Regions from separate parts of the Brochothrix sp. genome, predicted to be linked through region 2. Evidence: riboswitches for the same ligand, from Rfam matches in the RefSeq annotation. Region 2 holds a riboswitch; each other region holds the start of a gene.
The links. Region 2 has a riboswitch for S-adenosylmethionine ahead of IKV95_RS09790 (methionine ABC transporter ATP-binding protein). Riboswitches for the same ligand answer to the same signal wherever they lie in the genome.
Positions count from the first base shown of each region.

Region 1: another riboswitch for S-adenosylmethionine. It lies ahead of metK (methionine adenosyltransferase); the one in region 2 lies ahead of IKV95_RS09790 (methionine ABC transporter ATP-binding protein).
Region 3: another riboswitch for S-adenosylmethionine. It lies ahead of metE (5-methyltetrahydropteroyltriglutamate--homocysteine S-methyltransferase); the one in region 2 lies ahead of IKV95_RS09790 (methionine ABC transporter ATP-binding protein).
Region 4: another riboswitch for S-adenosylmethionine. It lies ahead of IKV95_RS08440 (MetQ/NlpA family ABC transporter substrate-binding protein); the one in region 2 lies ahead of IKV95_RS09790 (methionine ABC transporter ATP-binding protein).

Region 1 covers NZ_JAFYUW010000003.1:16,274-20,344, reverse strand. The annotation lists partial or broken gene IKV95_RS00155 (asparagine synthetase B family protein) at 1-343, opposite strand, end outside; gene IKV95_RS00150 (uracil-DNA glycosylase) at 440-1,126, opposite strand; gene metK (methionine adenosyltransferase) at 1,213-2,409, opposite strand; SAM riboswitch class I at 2,562-2,670, opposite strand; gene IKV95_RS00140 (NUDIX domain-containing protein) at 2,739-3,233, opposite strand; gene yidD (membrane protein insertion efficiency factor YidD) at 3,336-3,608, shown strand; gene IKV95_RS00130 (ATP-binding cassette domain-containing protein) at 3,927-4,071, opposite strand, start outside.
Region 2 covers NZ_JAFYUW010000148.1:10,605-14,675, forward strand. The annotation lists gene IKV95_RS09780 (MetQ/NlpA family ABC transporter substrate-binding protein) at 1-143, opposite strand, end outside; gene IKV95_RS09785 (methionine ABC transporter permease) at 166-843, opposite strand; gene IKV95_RS09790 (methionine ABC transporter ATP-binding protein) at 840-1,862, opposite strand; SAM riboswitch class I at 1,956-2,062, opposite strand; gene IKV95_RS09795 (thioredoxin family protein) at 2,136-2,447, opposite strand; gene gcvH (glycine cleavage system protein GcvH) at 2,514-2,894, opposite strand; gene IKV95_RS09805 (arsenate reductase family protein) at 2,924-3,277, opposite strand; gene IKV95_RS09810 (FtsW/RodA/SpoVE family cell cycle protein) at 3,517-4,071, opposite strand, start outside.
Region 3 covers NZ_JAFYUW010000042.1:3,465-7,535, reverse strand. The annotation lists gene metE (5-methyltetrahydropteroyltriglutamate--homocysteine S-methyltransferase) at 1-2,099, opposite strand, end outside; SAM riboswitch class I at 2,229-2,338, opposite strand; gene IKV95_RS02775 (PTS sugar transporter subunit IIC) at 2,592-3,653, shown strand; gene IKV95_RS02770 (class I SAM-dependent rRNA methyltransferase) at 3,757-4,071, shown strand, end outside.
Region 4 covers NZ_JAFYUW010000123.1:2,518-6,588, forward strand. The annotation lists gene IKV95_RS08430 (methionine ABC transporter permease) at 1-340, opposite strand, end outside; gene IKV95_RS08435 (methionine ABC transporter ATP-binding protein) at 333-1,355, opposite strand; gene IKV95_RS08440 (MetQ/NlpA family ABC transporter substrate-binding protein) at 1,383-2,198, opposite strand; SAM riboswitch class I at 2,281-2,392, opposite strand; gene IKV95_RS08445 (DUF2653 family protein) at 2,596-3,450, shown strand; gene IKV95_RS08450 (chromate transporter) at 3,587-4,071, shown strand, end outside.

The DNA of each region.
Region 1 (4,071 bases), on a different contig from region 2:
CCTTATACTCTGAATACATTGCAATAATAACTTCTGTATCACTCTCAGTTTTAAAAGTATGTCCTTTTGCGATTAATTCTTCGCGCAAAGCAACGTGATTATATACTTCACCATTAAAAATAATCCAATAACGACCATCATCATAAGCTAAAGGTTGATGCCCATTTTCAACATCAACAATACTTAGGCGACGAAATCCCATTGAAATATGATCTTCATAAAAATAGCCTTCATCATCTGGGCCACGGTGTTCAATAAATTTATTCATTTTTTCAAAAACAGCTTTATCATCTGCTGATATCGCTACTGGTTTATTATTTATACATCCTATAAATCCACACATATTATATTCTCTCCTATACGTAAACTACCATTTAATTTTTTATTCATTTTACCTGAAACAACTATCCTTATAATATCATACAATGTTTGTTAAACACTAGAATTTCCTTGTATTCGACCAATCTATTTCATTATCACCCATCGAAATTAAAATCTCATTAGATTTTGAAAAGGGTTTGCTTCCAAAAAAGCCACGATACGATGATAAAGGACTGGGATGAGGCGCTTCTATAATAAAATGACGCGACTGATCGATTCTTTGACTTTTTGTTTGTGCCGGTTTACCCCATAGAATAAAAACAATTGGCTTTTCACGCTGATTAAGTTCATCAATTAAACAATCTGTAAATGTTTCCCACCCTTGCTTTTTATGAGAATGAGCTTGGTGGGCTTGTACAGTAAGTACCGCATTTAATAACAATACACCTTGTTTTGCCCACGATTGCAAACTTCCATTTGTTGGTGTTGTAACCTTCAAATCATCTGCTAGTTCTTTATAAATGTTTCGTAAAGATGGTGGTAATGGCATTCCACTTTTCACTGAAAAACTCAGCCCTTCTGCCTGACCCGGTCCATGATAAGGGTCTTGTCCTAAAATGACCACACGCACGTCTTCATAGTTGGTTAGTGCTAAGGCGTTAAAAACCTCTTCTTTTGGTGGATAAATTGTTTTTGAAGCATATTCTTTTTCTAAAAAACGGGTGAGTTGTTTAAAATAATCTTTCGTCATTTCTTGCTCTAAAACGGTCTGCCAATAACCTGACAACTGCTGTTGCTCAAACATTTAACATCAGCTTCCTTTCGCTTTAAACATCAAAAATCTCTGACCACAACAACACTAAATCATGTGCGTGACAGAGATTTTAAATTTTATTTCAGTGCATCTTTCAACGCTGTAATACGATCTGTTTTCTCCCATGGTAAATCAAGATCTAAACGACCAAAGTGTCCGTAAGCTGCCGTTTGGCGGTAGATTGGACGACGAAGATCAAGCATTTTAATAATACCTGCTGGTCGTAAATCAAATGTTGCATTCACGGCATCGATTAACTCATCTTCAGAGTATGAACTTGTTCCGAAAGCATTAACTGAAATTGATACAGGTTTTGCGACACCAATTGCATAGGCAATTTGTACTTCTACCTTATCAGCCAAACCAGCTGCTACGATGTTTTTAGCAACGTAACGTGCAGCATAAGCACCTGAACGGTCAACTTTTGTAGCATCTTTCCCAGAAAAAGCACCACCACCGTGACGAGCATAACCACCGTAAGTGTCGACAATAATTTTACGTCCTGTTAAACCACAATCACCTTGTGGTCCACCGATAACGAATCGACCAGTCGGGTTGATGAAATATTTTGTTTCATCGTCAAGTAATTCTGCAGGAATCACTTCGTCAATAACGAGTTTACGCATATCTTCATGGATGGTTGATTGCTCTACATCAGGATGATGTTGAGTTGAAATAACAATGGTATCTACACGTGCAGGTGTACCATCTTCGTTATATTCAACCGTTACTTGTGTTTTTGAGTCTGGTCGTAAATAATCAACAATGTTTTCTTTACGCAATTTTGCAACGCGGCGTGCCAATGCATGTGCTAATGAAATCGGCAACGGCATCAATTCTTCTGTTTCGTTAGTTGCAAACCCAAACATCAAACCTTGATCGCCTGCTCCAATTGCATCAATATCTTCTTCAACAATTTCGCCATCACGACTCTCTAAAGCAACATCTACACCTTGTGCAATATCACTCGATTGTTCATCGATTGCTGTCAATACAGAACACGTTGACGCATCAAAGCCGTACTTCGCTCTTGTGTAACCAATCTCACGGATTGTTTGACGAACGACTGCAGGAATATCAACGTAAGTGCTCGTTGAAATTTCACCTGCGACTAAAACGATTCCTGTTGTTACTGTTGTTTCGCAGGCAACACGTGCCATTGGGTCTTTCTCTAAAATCGCATCCAAAATTGCATCTGAAATTTGATCTGCCATTTTGTCTGGATGTCCTTCACTTACAGATTCTGATGTGAAAAGACGACGGTTTTTTGTCATGTTAAATCCTCCATTTTTTATCATGCATCGATTTAGAAACGCTATAACCTCTTATGCAATCGTAAAAAAGTGGCAATAAACTGCATTAAAAAACCTTTTCTCACTAAAAAGAGAAAAGGTCATAATAGCATACTTATAGCTATACCTTTTTTCTCTTATCGCTCAAGATACCTTTGTATCTTGCCACAGGTTAGCACCTTACACCTTAGTGTAGGCTGCTGGGTTTCATAGGGCCAGTCCCTCAACCACTCTTGATAAGATTCATAATTGTTTCATCATGATATATTTTGATTATCTCAAACAAACCTTGTCTTGTCAATGAAATTAGACTAATGTTTGATGATTTCCTTCGCTTTATTCCAAAGTAATTCCATTCCGGCATCTTTCATATAAAAACTCAATGAAGAGGTCTCCAATTGAAGGTATTCTGCTTCTGTTAATAAGTGCACACCGCTCGTTTCATAGTCTTCAGGCAGTGGTGCTTCTTCGTATGTTGCCATCTCTATTAAAAAAGCGCGTTTAATCACTCGACCACGTTTTTTATCTTGAAACTCGTAATCAGCTAAAAAGGTCCATTTATCTTCACTTTTCAGATGCACACCTGTCTCTTCCCATAATTCACGGACAACAGCTTGCTCGACAGTTTCATCAGGATCTATTTTTCCTCCGGGAAACTCAATTCCACGAACGATATTTTCAGTCATAAGCCAATGACCTGTTTTAATGTAAGGTATCACTAAAATATCTTTCACATCAGTGCCTAATTGGTTTTTTTCGAAAGTCATTTGTACTTTTCCACCTGTTAAATCAGTATATTCTATCATAGTTCATTCCCCTTTTTCTTCAATCAGCAATCATATCTAGCGTCTTACACCGTATTTTAGTATACAATGGAGCTAGATGAATTAATTGAAAGGTTGATTGTTTTGAAACAGATATTATTGTTCCTTATTAAGTGTTATCGCAAGTTAATATCACCCTTGTTCCCACCTAGCTGTCGTTTTTATCCGACTTGTTCAACTTATGGATTAGAATCCATTGAAAAATTCGGTGCCTTTAAGGGTAGTTATCTTGCCATAAAACGAATACTTAAGTGCCATCCTTTTCATCCTGGCGGAGTTGACATGGTGCCAGATGAATTTTCACTCCGTACGAAAAAAGCACATGATCATCATTCGTGTGATCACACACATAAATAATTTCTACCACTGTTCATTATAACAAAGTTTTTTAAATGTGCTAATATTTGATTCTTTTTTTGTAAGAATAAAGCCTTTTTATAGCTTTACTTAGGTGTTATGGTAGTATCTCTTGTAAAGAAATAGGCGTAAGTGAAAATTTAATCCTATCATACAAAAAAAAGAGAGTGCAGGATTAATCTGCACTCTTTTTTATTTTTTTCTAATTGTTATATAGCTATCTGATAAGAATGTTGGATTGTATATTAACAGATTGATAGTAGAATAATGGCACTGAATGATTTAAACAGCTATTATTCAATAGTTACCGGTTAAACACTATAAATGAACTGTTTTTGTCGCCAATTTCGCCATGTATGAGTCATGAGTAACTAATACAATTGTGCAACCTTTTGTATGCAAGTCTTTTAAGAGCTTAAATACAAGTTCACGATTTGCTTCATCCAAGTTACCTGTCGGCTCA
Region 2 (4,071 bases):
GCTTTTTCTAGAATCTCTGCATGAGGAACGTTAGATGCCCCCACCACTAATTTTGTCTCTTTATCCTTTGCATCATTGCTGCCACAAGCTGCTAAAGTTAAAACGATTGCTGCTGTTAATAGTCCAAAAATAATTTTTTTCATAAGTTACTCTCCCTTTTATATGTTATCGTTTATCGATTTTGTTAGTGGCACGATCGCCAATAAATTGGATGATGAAAACTAAAATTAAAATAATGACTGTTGCGACGAATGTTACATCATTTTGAGAACGTTGAAAACCAGTGAAGTAAGCCATGTTTCCTAATCCACCTGCACCAACTACACCAGCCATTGCGGTATAACCAATTAATGAAATCGTCGTCACTGTCAAACCTGAAATAATTGCAGGAAGCGCTTCTGGCAATAGTACTTTACGAATGATCGTAAATGTACTGGCACCCATCGCACGACTTGCTTCTATTACACCTTTATCAATTTCTACAAAGGCAATTTCAACGAGACGAGCGTAAAATGGTGCTGCTGAAATAATTAAAGCTGGTAATGCACCAGCGGTTCCTATAACAGAACCTATCAAAACTTTTGTAAATGGCATGATAAGCACAATTAAAATAATGAATGGAATCGAACGGAAAATATTAACGAAAGCTGCTGATATACCATTGATACTTTTAATGATTAAATTGTCTTGATCACGTGTTAGGAATAGCAACAACGCGAGTAAAATACCGAGAACAAAAATAAATACAATTGAAATCACTGTCATAATAAGCGTTTCCTGCGTCGCGGTCCAAACTTCAGGCCATATTACATTAGGAAACCATTTTACTAATAAATCTTTCATGAACGAATCACTTCCATTCTAACGTCAATCTCTTCAAGGTACGCTTTTGTTTGTGTTATCTGTTCTTGTTCTGCAAAGATTTGGATAAATAAGAACCCATATGAACCATTTTGTGTTTGTGTGATTGACCCATGTAATATACTAATATCAAGGTTGAATTTTTTAGATAAATCGGTAATAATCGGTTGAGTTGCCTGTGAAGCATTAAACACGAGACGTGCTAACAACCCTGTTGGGTAAGTCTCAATAAGGAGTTGTTCCACCTCTTCAGTCGCTGTATCATCTGTTGCTTGTGAAACAAAACGACGAGTAATTTCTTGTTGTGGTGTTTGAAACACAGATAATACATCCCCTAATTCAACTACTTCTCCGCCTTCCATAACTGCTACACGATTACAAATTTTACGGATAACAGGCATCTCATGAGTAATCAAGATGATTGTAAGTCCCAGGCGCTTATTAATATCTGTCAGTAAATTTAAAACTTCGCTTGTTGTTTGTGGATCTAAAGCACTTGTAGCTTCATCGCAAAGTAACACATCAGGATCATTTGCTAAAGCTCTTGCAATACCAACACGTTGTTTCTGTCCCCCACTCAGTTGAGAAGGATATGATTTATCACGTCCATCCAAGCCTACAAGGTGAATGAGTTCTGCGACACGTCGTTCACGTTCAGCTTTCTTGACACCAGCAATTTCTAGTGGAAAAGCAATGTTTTCAGCTACTGTTCGTGACCATAATAAGTTAAAATGTTGGAAGATCATTCCAATTTTTTGTCGAGCTGCACGTAATGCTGCACCTTTGACATCAGAAATCATGACATCATTGATATGAATAGCACCTTGTGTCGGTGCTTCCAATCCATTAAACATTCTAATAAGAGTACTTTTACCCGCACCAGAATAACCAATGATTCCGAAGATTTCACCTTCATTAATTTCTAAATTAACGTCTTTAACTGCATTGACTGCACCATTTCGTGTTTCGAATGTTTTACTGACATTATCTAATTTAATCATTCACTTCAACCTCTCTTTAACCTTCTTTAAGCATAAAAAAACATCTTTCTGAAATTCAGAAAGATGTGAAACGTCTACAAAGGAATAGCCCGCTTCTCATCTTTCTAAGTAATCACTTACTTAGCTTGATTTAGCACCGTCCACTCTCATGGGGTTGCTGGGTTTCGTCGGGCAAGTCCCTCCACCACTCTTGATAAGAAATATCATATAAAGTTATACTTGTTAATAGTTATTATAGGCGGAATAATAGCACAAGTCAATTCCTTTTTTGCTTTAATTTCGAAGTTTTTCTAATCCTTCGTAAATACGAGTAACATTATCAATGGCAGATAACCTTTCACCCGCCATATCGTCACTAAAAACATAGATACTCGGCACACTTTTTATCTCATATTTAGCTATCACTTCTGGTAAATAATTGACATTCATTTTTACAATTTGCACTTCTGGCATTGCCGCTTCAGCAAAATGTAAATACCGTTCAACCAACTGGCACCCACCGCACATTGGTGTATAAAACAGCACCGCAAACGCACTTTTTGAAAGTATCGCCGCTTTAAATTCAGTCGTAGACCATTCTTTCATAATTATTAACTCCCTTAATATAAAAAAACGCAATGATGAACCTCATCATGCGTTTTTAATGACTAACTATTCTTTGATAAATGCTTCGTACTCTTCATAACTTAACAACGCATTATATTCTGCTTCATCTACATCTGTAAATTCAACAATCCAACCTTCGTTATAAGGATCTTGGTTAACTGTTTCTGGTTCATCTTCTAATTTTTCATTGACAGAAACAACTTTCCCACCAATAGGAGCATAGAGTTCAGAGACTGTTTTAACGGATTCAACACTACCAAATGAATCGCCTTTTGCTAAGACATCATCAACTTCTGGTACTTCAACAAAAACAATATCACCTAACTCATCTTGTGCATGTAATGAAATTCCCACAAAATAATTAGCACCGTCTTTTTTTACCCATTCGTGTTCTTCAGTGTACTTGAATGATTGATAATCTGTCATAATAAAAAACTCCCTTTATCTATTTATTTTTAGTTCCAATAATTCTCATAATTATCTTCTTTGAATCCAAGTGTTATTTTTTCATCATCAAAGGCTAATGGACGTTTAATCAACATGCCATCTGTTGCTAAAAGTGCAAAAATATCATCATCTGTCATTTGATCAACTTTATCTTTCAAACCCAGTTCACGGTATTTTTGTCCACTTGTGTTAAAAAAGCGTTTAATCGGTAGCTTACTTTTTTTGTAAACCTCTTTTAATTCAGATGCTGTGGGTGTATTTTCAACGATATTCACCGATTCGAAGGGCACCTCGTTATCTGTCAGCCATTTTGAAGCCTTTTTACACGTGGTACATTTCGGGTATTGATAAAATTTAATCATTTACTATCCCTCACTCTTTTTGAATTCTCTTTATATCTTAATAATAGATGATTTTTACTATTTGGACAACTAAACTTTACCATAATTCTTATTTTTTTTATAACAGTATTTAAACTGTACTTTTATCAAAGACTCTCAACGCTTTCTATTGAATTAGCTAACAAGCTCTCTTCATAAAAAAAGTACTCCCTATTAAATTCATCACTCGAATTAAATAAGAAGTACGTTTCAAAAACGGCTTACTGTTTATTTGTAGCCCGCTTATTTTTCTTTTTCTGTTTTACATCATAGGTAGGAATATCTTTTTCTTTATCTTCCTTAGAGAACATTGAATTATTTGAGTTAAAACGCATCGACATAATGACGCCAATTCCCAGCAAGTTAACAACCAGTGAGGTACCACCATAACTTATAAATGGCAGTGGAATACCTGTAATCGGCAGTAAACCAATTGTCATTCCTGCATTTTCCAAAACGTGGAACATGATAGTCATGACTACACCTGTACAAACAATTGAATAAAATTCATCTTTCAAGTCAAGTGCTGTTCCGATAATTTGATACACTAAGATGAAAAATAATGCAATGACAATACTACCTGCGATAAACCCCCAATGGTGGTTAATCATCGCAAAAATCATATCTGTGTGTCCTTCAGGGATATTTGTCATACCATTAGTGCCTTTATAACCCGTAATTTCACCCGACCCAATTGCCTGCATCGCTAGAATTAATTGGTAACCATCTGAATCTGCAGAAGAATAAGGGTCTAACCACGATGTAATACGACCGAA
Region 3 (4,071 bases), on a different contig from region 2:
TGAATATCATAAACACCTAACCCGATTTCTTTGTCATAAGTGTGGACTTCAAATGCTTCGATGATATCACCATGACTTCGTGATGTTTCAATTGAAATAACATCTGCATCTAGGGCTGAGATAGTATCAATGATGTCGTCAAATTCGGCGTAACACATATGTGTATGAATCTGTGTTTCGTTTTTAACACCAGCAGTAGTTAATTTAAAAGCATAAACAGAAGCATCTAAATACTTTTTCCATCGTTCTTCTTTCAAAGGTAACCCTTCTCTTAAAGCAGGCTCATCGATTTGGATGATACCAATACCAGCTTTTTCTAATGCGAGTACTTCTTTACGTAATGCTAAACCAATTTGGTTGGCAACTTTATCTACCGTGATGTCATCACGAACAAAAGACCAGTTTAAAATTGTGATAGGAGCTGTTAACATTCCTTTGACTGGTTTCTCAGTTAGGGATTGTGCATAAACGGTTTCTTCAACAGTCATTTCTTTTTCGAAGGCAATGTCACCAAAGATGAGTGGTGGACGCACTGCGCGAGAACCATATGATTGTACCCAACCAAATGTACTTGCTTGGAAGCCGCTTAATTGTTGACCAAAGTATTCAACCATGTCAGTACGTTCAAATTCACCATGAACTAAAACATCTAAATCAAGACCTTCTTGAATATCAATCCAACGTTCAGTTTCTTCTTTAATGAATGAACGGTAGTCAGCTTCTGTGAGATTACCTTTTTTCCAAGCCGCACGTTTTTGACGGACAACAGCTGATTGCGGGAAACTACCAATTGAAGTTGTAGGTAATAGTGGCAAATTAAGTGCTTCATGTTGTAATAAAATTCTTTCAGCGTAAGGAAGCGCACGATTAACTTCTTCACCTTGGATGCTAGTTAATTCAGCTTCAACCGTTTGGTTATTTCTAAAGTCAGCTTTTTGTAACGCTGTGTATTTTTCAAAACTATCATCCAATTCTGTTTGAATAGATGATACACCATCACGAACAGCCTTTGTTAATAGAACAATTTCATGTAATTTTTCATCAGCAAAAGCTAAGCCGTTTACTAATGTTTTTTCGAAGGTGGTTTCATGTGCGACTGTAATTGGTACATGTAATAGTGATGATGAAGGTTGAATAATAAGTCGTTCAGCAGGAACGTTTGCTTGAATTAAAGTCAGTAAGGCTAATTTATCTTTAAGATTAGAACGCCATACATTACGTCCATCAATAATTCCAGCAGCTAATATCTTATCTTCTGGGAAACCAAATTGTAAAAGTGAACGTAAGTTATCACCGTGATCTGCCACAAAATCAATCCCAAAACCGTCTGCTGGTAATTCTAATATCGCTTCGTAATGATCTAAGCGTTCGAAATATGTTTGTAAAATCAATTGAATTGATGGGGCAGCCTCTTTGAAAGCAGCGATAGATTTTTTGTAATAGTTCAATTCTTTTTTATCTGTAAGAAGCACTAAATAAGGCTCGTCTAATTGAACTGTTTGAACACCAGCAGCTTCTAATTCAGCGAAAATCTGTACATAGACAGGAATAAGAGCAGTAAGCAGTGTTTCAAATTGATCTTCTTCATAACCTTTTGCAAGTTTTAAGTATGAAATGGGGCCAAGTATAACGGGTTTAGTTTCTAAACCTAACTCATTTTTTGCTTCGTTATAATAAAATAAGGGGCGATTAAAAGTTAATTGAGGTCTTGCATTGTCTAATTCAGGTACGATGTAATGATAATTTGTATTGAACCATTTAGTCATTTCAGAAGCCACGGCATCTTTGTTACCACGGGCAATTGCAAAGTAAGTTTCTAATGGAACTTCACCATCTGTATATTTGAAACGTTCAGGAACAATTCCCAATGTCACTGAAGTATCTAAAACATGATCATATAGTGAAAAATCTCCCGATGGAATTTTATCAATACCTGCATCCGCCTGTTTTTGTAAACTTGCTAAACGCAATTCTTTAGTTGTTGCAAGTAACTCTTCTTTCGATGAACCATCATTCCAATAGCTTTCTAACGCGCGCTTCCATTCTCTTTTTTCTCCTAAACGTGGGTATCCTAAACTTGAACTTTTGACTGTCATAATGATCAATTCCTCTCCAATTTATAATGATAACCTCACTTCAATTAACAAACCCCGTCCCAAAAGAAAAGCCTCTCTATAAAAAACTATAGAGAGGCGAATCGTAGCTGCAATAAATGATGTGCTCGATTTCTCTCATTTTTCAAGGAAAAAAGATTCCTTGCAGGATTTAGCACCTTTTCATCGAAATGAAAGGTTGCCGGGTGTCATAGGGCCAGTCCCTCAACCACTCGTAATAAGAGTTGTATATGAATTTGTGAATGTTATTGATACTGATATTACACTTGTTATTTTCAGAAGTCAACAAGAATTTAGAATATTCTAAATGTTACCAATATTAAAAATAGATTAGTAATAAGGCAATCATAAAAAAGTGATATCAATGTAAGTGTTTCCAATTGTAAAAAGGTCTATATTACTAATGCAAATAGGAGTATACTAAAAAGCATATTATCGGAATTGTCAGATAATTCATTTAAAGGGAGAGTGTTTTTTATGAAAACAGAAACAATGAAAGAAGAAAATATGCGTTTTATCGATTATGTTTATCGTGTATCGGCGGGAGTAGCTAACGCTGTTTTAGTAATGTTAGGAATTGGTTTATTAATTGAAACGATAGGTGGTTTTCTTAATTGGCCAGCTTTTATTGGTATCGGAACAATCGCTAAGTCACTATTAGCACCAGCATTTGGTGTGGCAATCGCTTATCAACTTAAGGGAAATACATTAGTGGTATTTAGTTCAATGATTGCAGCAACAGTAGGTGGTGCTGCCGTACATTTTGTGGAAGGTGCCAATGCTGCAACAGGTGGAGTAGGTTTGGTCTTCGTCTCAGGGCAACCAATATCAGCAGTTTTAGCAGGGATAATTGCAACGTTAGTGGGTTTATGGTTAACAGGTAAAACGATTTTAGATATGGTATTTATTCCTTTTGTTGCAGTTGTTGTGGGGGGCGTAGCCGGATTAGGTCTAGCAGCAGTAACTACACCACTTTTAGTCGATTTAAGTGGTTTTATGGCACAATCAATTACTGTGTCTCCACTATTTGGTTCAAGTGTTATAGCGTTAGTCTGGAGTATTTTGTTAATGACGCCAGCATCTTCAGCAGCACTGGCAATTGCATTACAATTAGACCCAGTATCATCAGCTGCTGCATTGATAGGTTGTACAGCACAATTTGTTGGATTTACGGTAATGTCTTTCCGACAAAATGATTTAGGTGGTAATCTTGCACAAGGATTAATTACTCCAAAAGTACAATTTCCAAATCTTATCAAACATCCACAACTAGTAGCTGGTCCATTTTTGGCCTCTATTATTTGTGCACCTATAGCGACAACCGTCTTTCATTTTAAGACGAGCTATGAGTTAGCGGGTCTGGGTTTAAACTCATTGATTGCTCCAATAGCTATTTGGGGGAAACAAGGTAATAATGATTTCTTTGTCTATCTATTAATGGGGATTGTACTTCCAGCTATTATTACATTTATTGTTCATCAAGTGATGTTGAAATTGAAGTGGGTTAACCGTAAAGATCTTAAGATGGAGGTCATGTAATAAAGGTGTTTAGTCCTTTTCATTTTTGTTAACTTGCTAGTGTTCTATGTGTATTTAGGGTATGATAGCTATAAGTCAATAAAAAAAAGGACGGAATGCGTTAATGTATGAAATTAAGAAATGGGCAGTGAGTAATATTAACAGTGGAACACCATTGTTAACGAAAGAAATGTTCTATAACAAAGTACCTAAAGAAGAAGGTGCTGTTGTAGAATTAATGGATGAAAAAAAACATTATGTCGCAACTGCGCTTGTAGGTAAGCAAAATAAAGGTATCGGTTGGGTTATATCTAATAAACAGAACCAAGTATTCGATTATGCTTTTATTTTAGGCAAAGTTAGAGCAGCAGTAGATAAAAGAGAAATGTTATTCAAATCTGAAGAAACGACAGCTTTCCGTGTCTTTAATGGTATTAGT
Region 4 (4,071 bases), on a different contig from region 2:
CAGATTCAATCAAACGTGCAATATAAGGCGCACAATAGACAACTAATGGAACGATAACACCTTGGACGCCAATCGTTGTGCCAGCTACGACCTTTGTAAAAGGGAGTAGAAAGAATAGCAATATGATGAAAGGGATTGATCGAATAACGTTGATAGCAGCATTTGAAATAGCGTATGCGACAGGACTATCCGCGTAACCACCTTTACGTGTTAGTACAAGTAGAATAGCTAAAGGGACGCCGAGAATAATTGAAATCAGTAGTGAAATCACGGTCATCTGAATCGTCGCAGCTAAACCATCGAGTAAAGTGGGACCCCATTCATTAAAAAAATTAGCCATTGATTTCACCTTCTTTCTTCACAATAATTCCTTGACCACTCAGATAATTAATTGCTGCAGTTACTTTGTCTGGTTCGCCCTCTAAATGAACCAGAAGATTGCCAACGGATTCATTTTTAAATTGATCAATTCCACCAGCAATGATATTAGGTACCACTCCAAAAGTAGTTGCTACATGTGCTAATGCTGGTTTAGTTGATGAAATACCAACAAAAGTACAATGGATAAGAACGCCTTCTTCTGGTAAAGTTTGCAAAAATTTAGCAGGCAATTTGTATTTTGCCGAATCTTGAACGAATGTTTTGGTAATAGTTGAACGCGGCTGTGTAAACACATCAACGACAGGCCCTTGTTCTACAATTTGTCCATCTTGCATCACCGCAACACGATCACACAAGCGCTGAATAACACTTAATTCATGCGTGATTAAAAAGATGGTTAGGCCTAGCTCCTGGTTTATTTCTAACAATAAATCAAGGATAGACTCTGTTGTGGTGGGATCAAGTGCACTTGTTGCTTCGTCGCTTAATAAAATTTCTGGTTCATGTGAAAGGGCACGTGCAATCGCTACACGTTGTTTTTGCCCACCAGATAATTGTGCAGGAAAAGCTGACGCTCGATCACTTAAACCAACGATCTCTAAGTATTTCTTAACGCGCTGTTGGATAAGATCTTTTGATAACCCTGCGAGTTTCAATGGAATAGCCACATTATCATATACAGTTGCAGTTGTAAGTAAATTGTAACCTTGAAAAATCATTCCGATTTTTTGACGTGTTTGTTGTAAGTCATTTTTATTTAAATCATTTAGTTTGATACCGTCAACAAAAACTTCACCCTCAGTCGGTGTTTCTAATAGATTGATACAACGTATGAGAGTACTTTTACCAGCGCCACTATAACCAATCACGCCATAAATTTCACCTTTATGAACACTTAAAGAAACGTCATCTAATGCGTTGATTGTTTTTTTGCCAACTTTATAATTTTTTGTAATATTTTTTAATTCAATCATACCTTATGCCTCCAGTAATACAGTCATTTACCAAGTTGGAACAACCGAACCTTTAAATTGTTTTGCGATAAATTCTTTCACATCATCAGATTGATAATACTTTTTAAGTTTTGCGACAATAGCATCATCTTTATTTTCGGTACGAACAACAAAGTAGTTAGGATATGGGTTTTTAACTAATGGCTCGTGGTAAATAGCATTATCTTTAATGTTAAGCCCAGCACCCATTGCAAAGTTTGTATTAATAGCAGCAACAGCTACTTCACCTAATTGAGCTGGAATTTGTGCAGCGTCAAGTTCAACAATTTGCAAATCAAGTTTATTTTCAACAACATCTTTTTTAGTTGTATTTTCGCCAGCGTTTTTATCAAGTTTAATGATGCCAGCTTTTTCAAAAAGTTGTAACGCACGCAATTCATTTGCAGGATCATTAGGAACAGCGATTTTATCACCTTTTTTGAGATCTTTTAAATCTTTAAGTTTATCTGAGTAGATACCAAGTGGAAATGCTACTGTGCTGAAAGCTTCCGTTATTTTAAAATCTTTTGATTTAACTTGGTTTTTTAAAAAGGGTAAAGTTTGGAAACTATTTGCATCTAATTCCCCTTGATCTAAAGCCGTATTGGGTGTGTTGTAATCACTAAATACTTTAAGTTTCACCGTTACGCCATCTTTTTTAGCAACTTTAGCAACTTCTTGCATGATTTGCTCATGGGGTCCACCCGTTACACCGACTGTAATTGTTTTATCATCAAGTGCTTTGCTACTGTTACCACAAGCAGTTAGAGTGAAAACTGCTACTAAAATAAAGATAAAGCCTACTGATTTTTTGATGTTATGCATAATGATTTCCCCCTAGGATATGTTTTGAAAAAAGATAATAAAAAAAACTTCTCTAAAAGAGAAGTTGGCAGTGGACATACTTCTCTCATCTATCACAATCTATGAAGATTGTGTTGGATTTAGCACCTCATCAAATTAAATTGACAGGTTGCCGGGTTTCATAGGGCCAGTCCCTCCACCACTCTGGATAAGAAATTTATTTAGTTTATTAAACTTTGATAAATATGAGTATAGCTATAAAAAGATAATAAGTCAATCTCTTTCGAATATTCAGTCAATAACAATTTAAAAAAAGTTACTAACTGTGTTTTTGATGATAACGGATACATATCTTTTGAGTCAGGTATAAAAAGATGGTAAAATAAAGTCAGACACAAAGAAATAGAGGGGGAAGATTTTGAAGAAATTAATAAGTATTATGATGGCCGTTGTTATTATGATGTCACCGGTAGGGACACAAGCTATTAACTTTGTCACACCTGACCAATATAAAACAACATCCGTTACAACTGTAAGTGCAAAAATGCGTGGTGGTGGATACCGTTCGAGCAATCGTTCATATAACACTAATAGCAATCGTGTGAAGAGTAACACAAACCGAACAAATACAAATCGTGCCGCTACAAATAAAGCTGTTACAGCGAATAAAGCACAAGCTAAAAGTCGTTTTGGTGGATTCCTAGGTGGGATGATGCTCGGAGGTTTAGCAGGAATGCTCTTTGGTGGTATGCTAGCAAATATGGGGGGTTTCGGAAATATCTTGGGAATGATTATTAATGTATTAGCGATTATTATTATTATTCGTTTAGTATTTATGATTATTTCACGTATACGTCAAAATAAAAAAGCGCAAGCAACAGCTGGTGGATACTCAGATAGTCGCCAAATGGATCGTGATCAAGACGTTCAAACTAATTATCAAAATGCTATGGGTGGTGGCGCTGCGACTGCAGAAGCTGAAACTGGTATTGTTTTAGATGAAGATAACATTTCAAACGCGGTAATTGACTTCTTCTCATACGAAAAACAAATTAATATGTATGAAATGCAAGTATCATTAACTTATGATGAGCGTCAAGGCTTTGGTGCTGATGTTCTTAATAAATCGGGCAGTGTTATTCAATCACTTGACCATTTCTCATTAGTTCAAGCTATTCGTTACTGGGCAGAAAAAGAAACTGACTTAAATCCTAATATGGGGATTAAACTTAATTTCTCTGAAGATAAAGGTATTACAGCAACTTTAAGCTAAAATAAAGTAAAAGAAAACGTCTCAAATGGATGTAAATATATCCGTTTGTGGCGTTTTTTGAATTCTTTAGATTCCTTTTATTTTAACAATGACAGTGCTAGAATAGACATACGAACAACTGATAGGAGTGCGATGTATGAAACAAAAAGATACAGAGTATAAAGATTTAATGATGATTATGCTACGAACAGGAATATTAGGTTTTGGAGGAGGACCCTCCGTTATGCCGCTATTTCAACATGAGATAGTAGATAAATATAAATGGATGAGTAGTGCAGACTTTGATAACTCGCTTGCGATTGCTAATGTTCTTCCAGGCCCAATCGCAACAAAAGTGGCAGCTTACTTAGGATATGAACGGAAAAAAACTTTAGGCGCAATATGGGCAGTTTTTTGGCATCTATTACCAAGTACAATTGCAATGATTGCTTTATTATCAGCTGCAACAGTATTGAATGACTCACCAATTGTTCAAGGCGTTATCGCTGCAGTAACCCCAGTGGTTGTGGTGATGTTATTACTGATGGGTTATCGTTTTGCTAAGACGGCATATAATGGTTTGGGTATGATATTAACGCTTATAGCATGTGCAGTTGCAGGGATATTACTGTACTATATTCA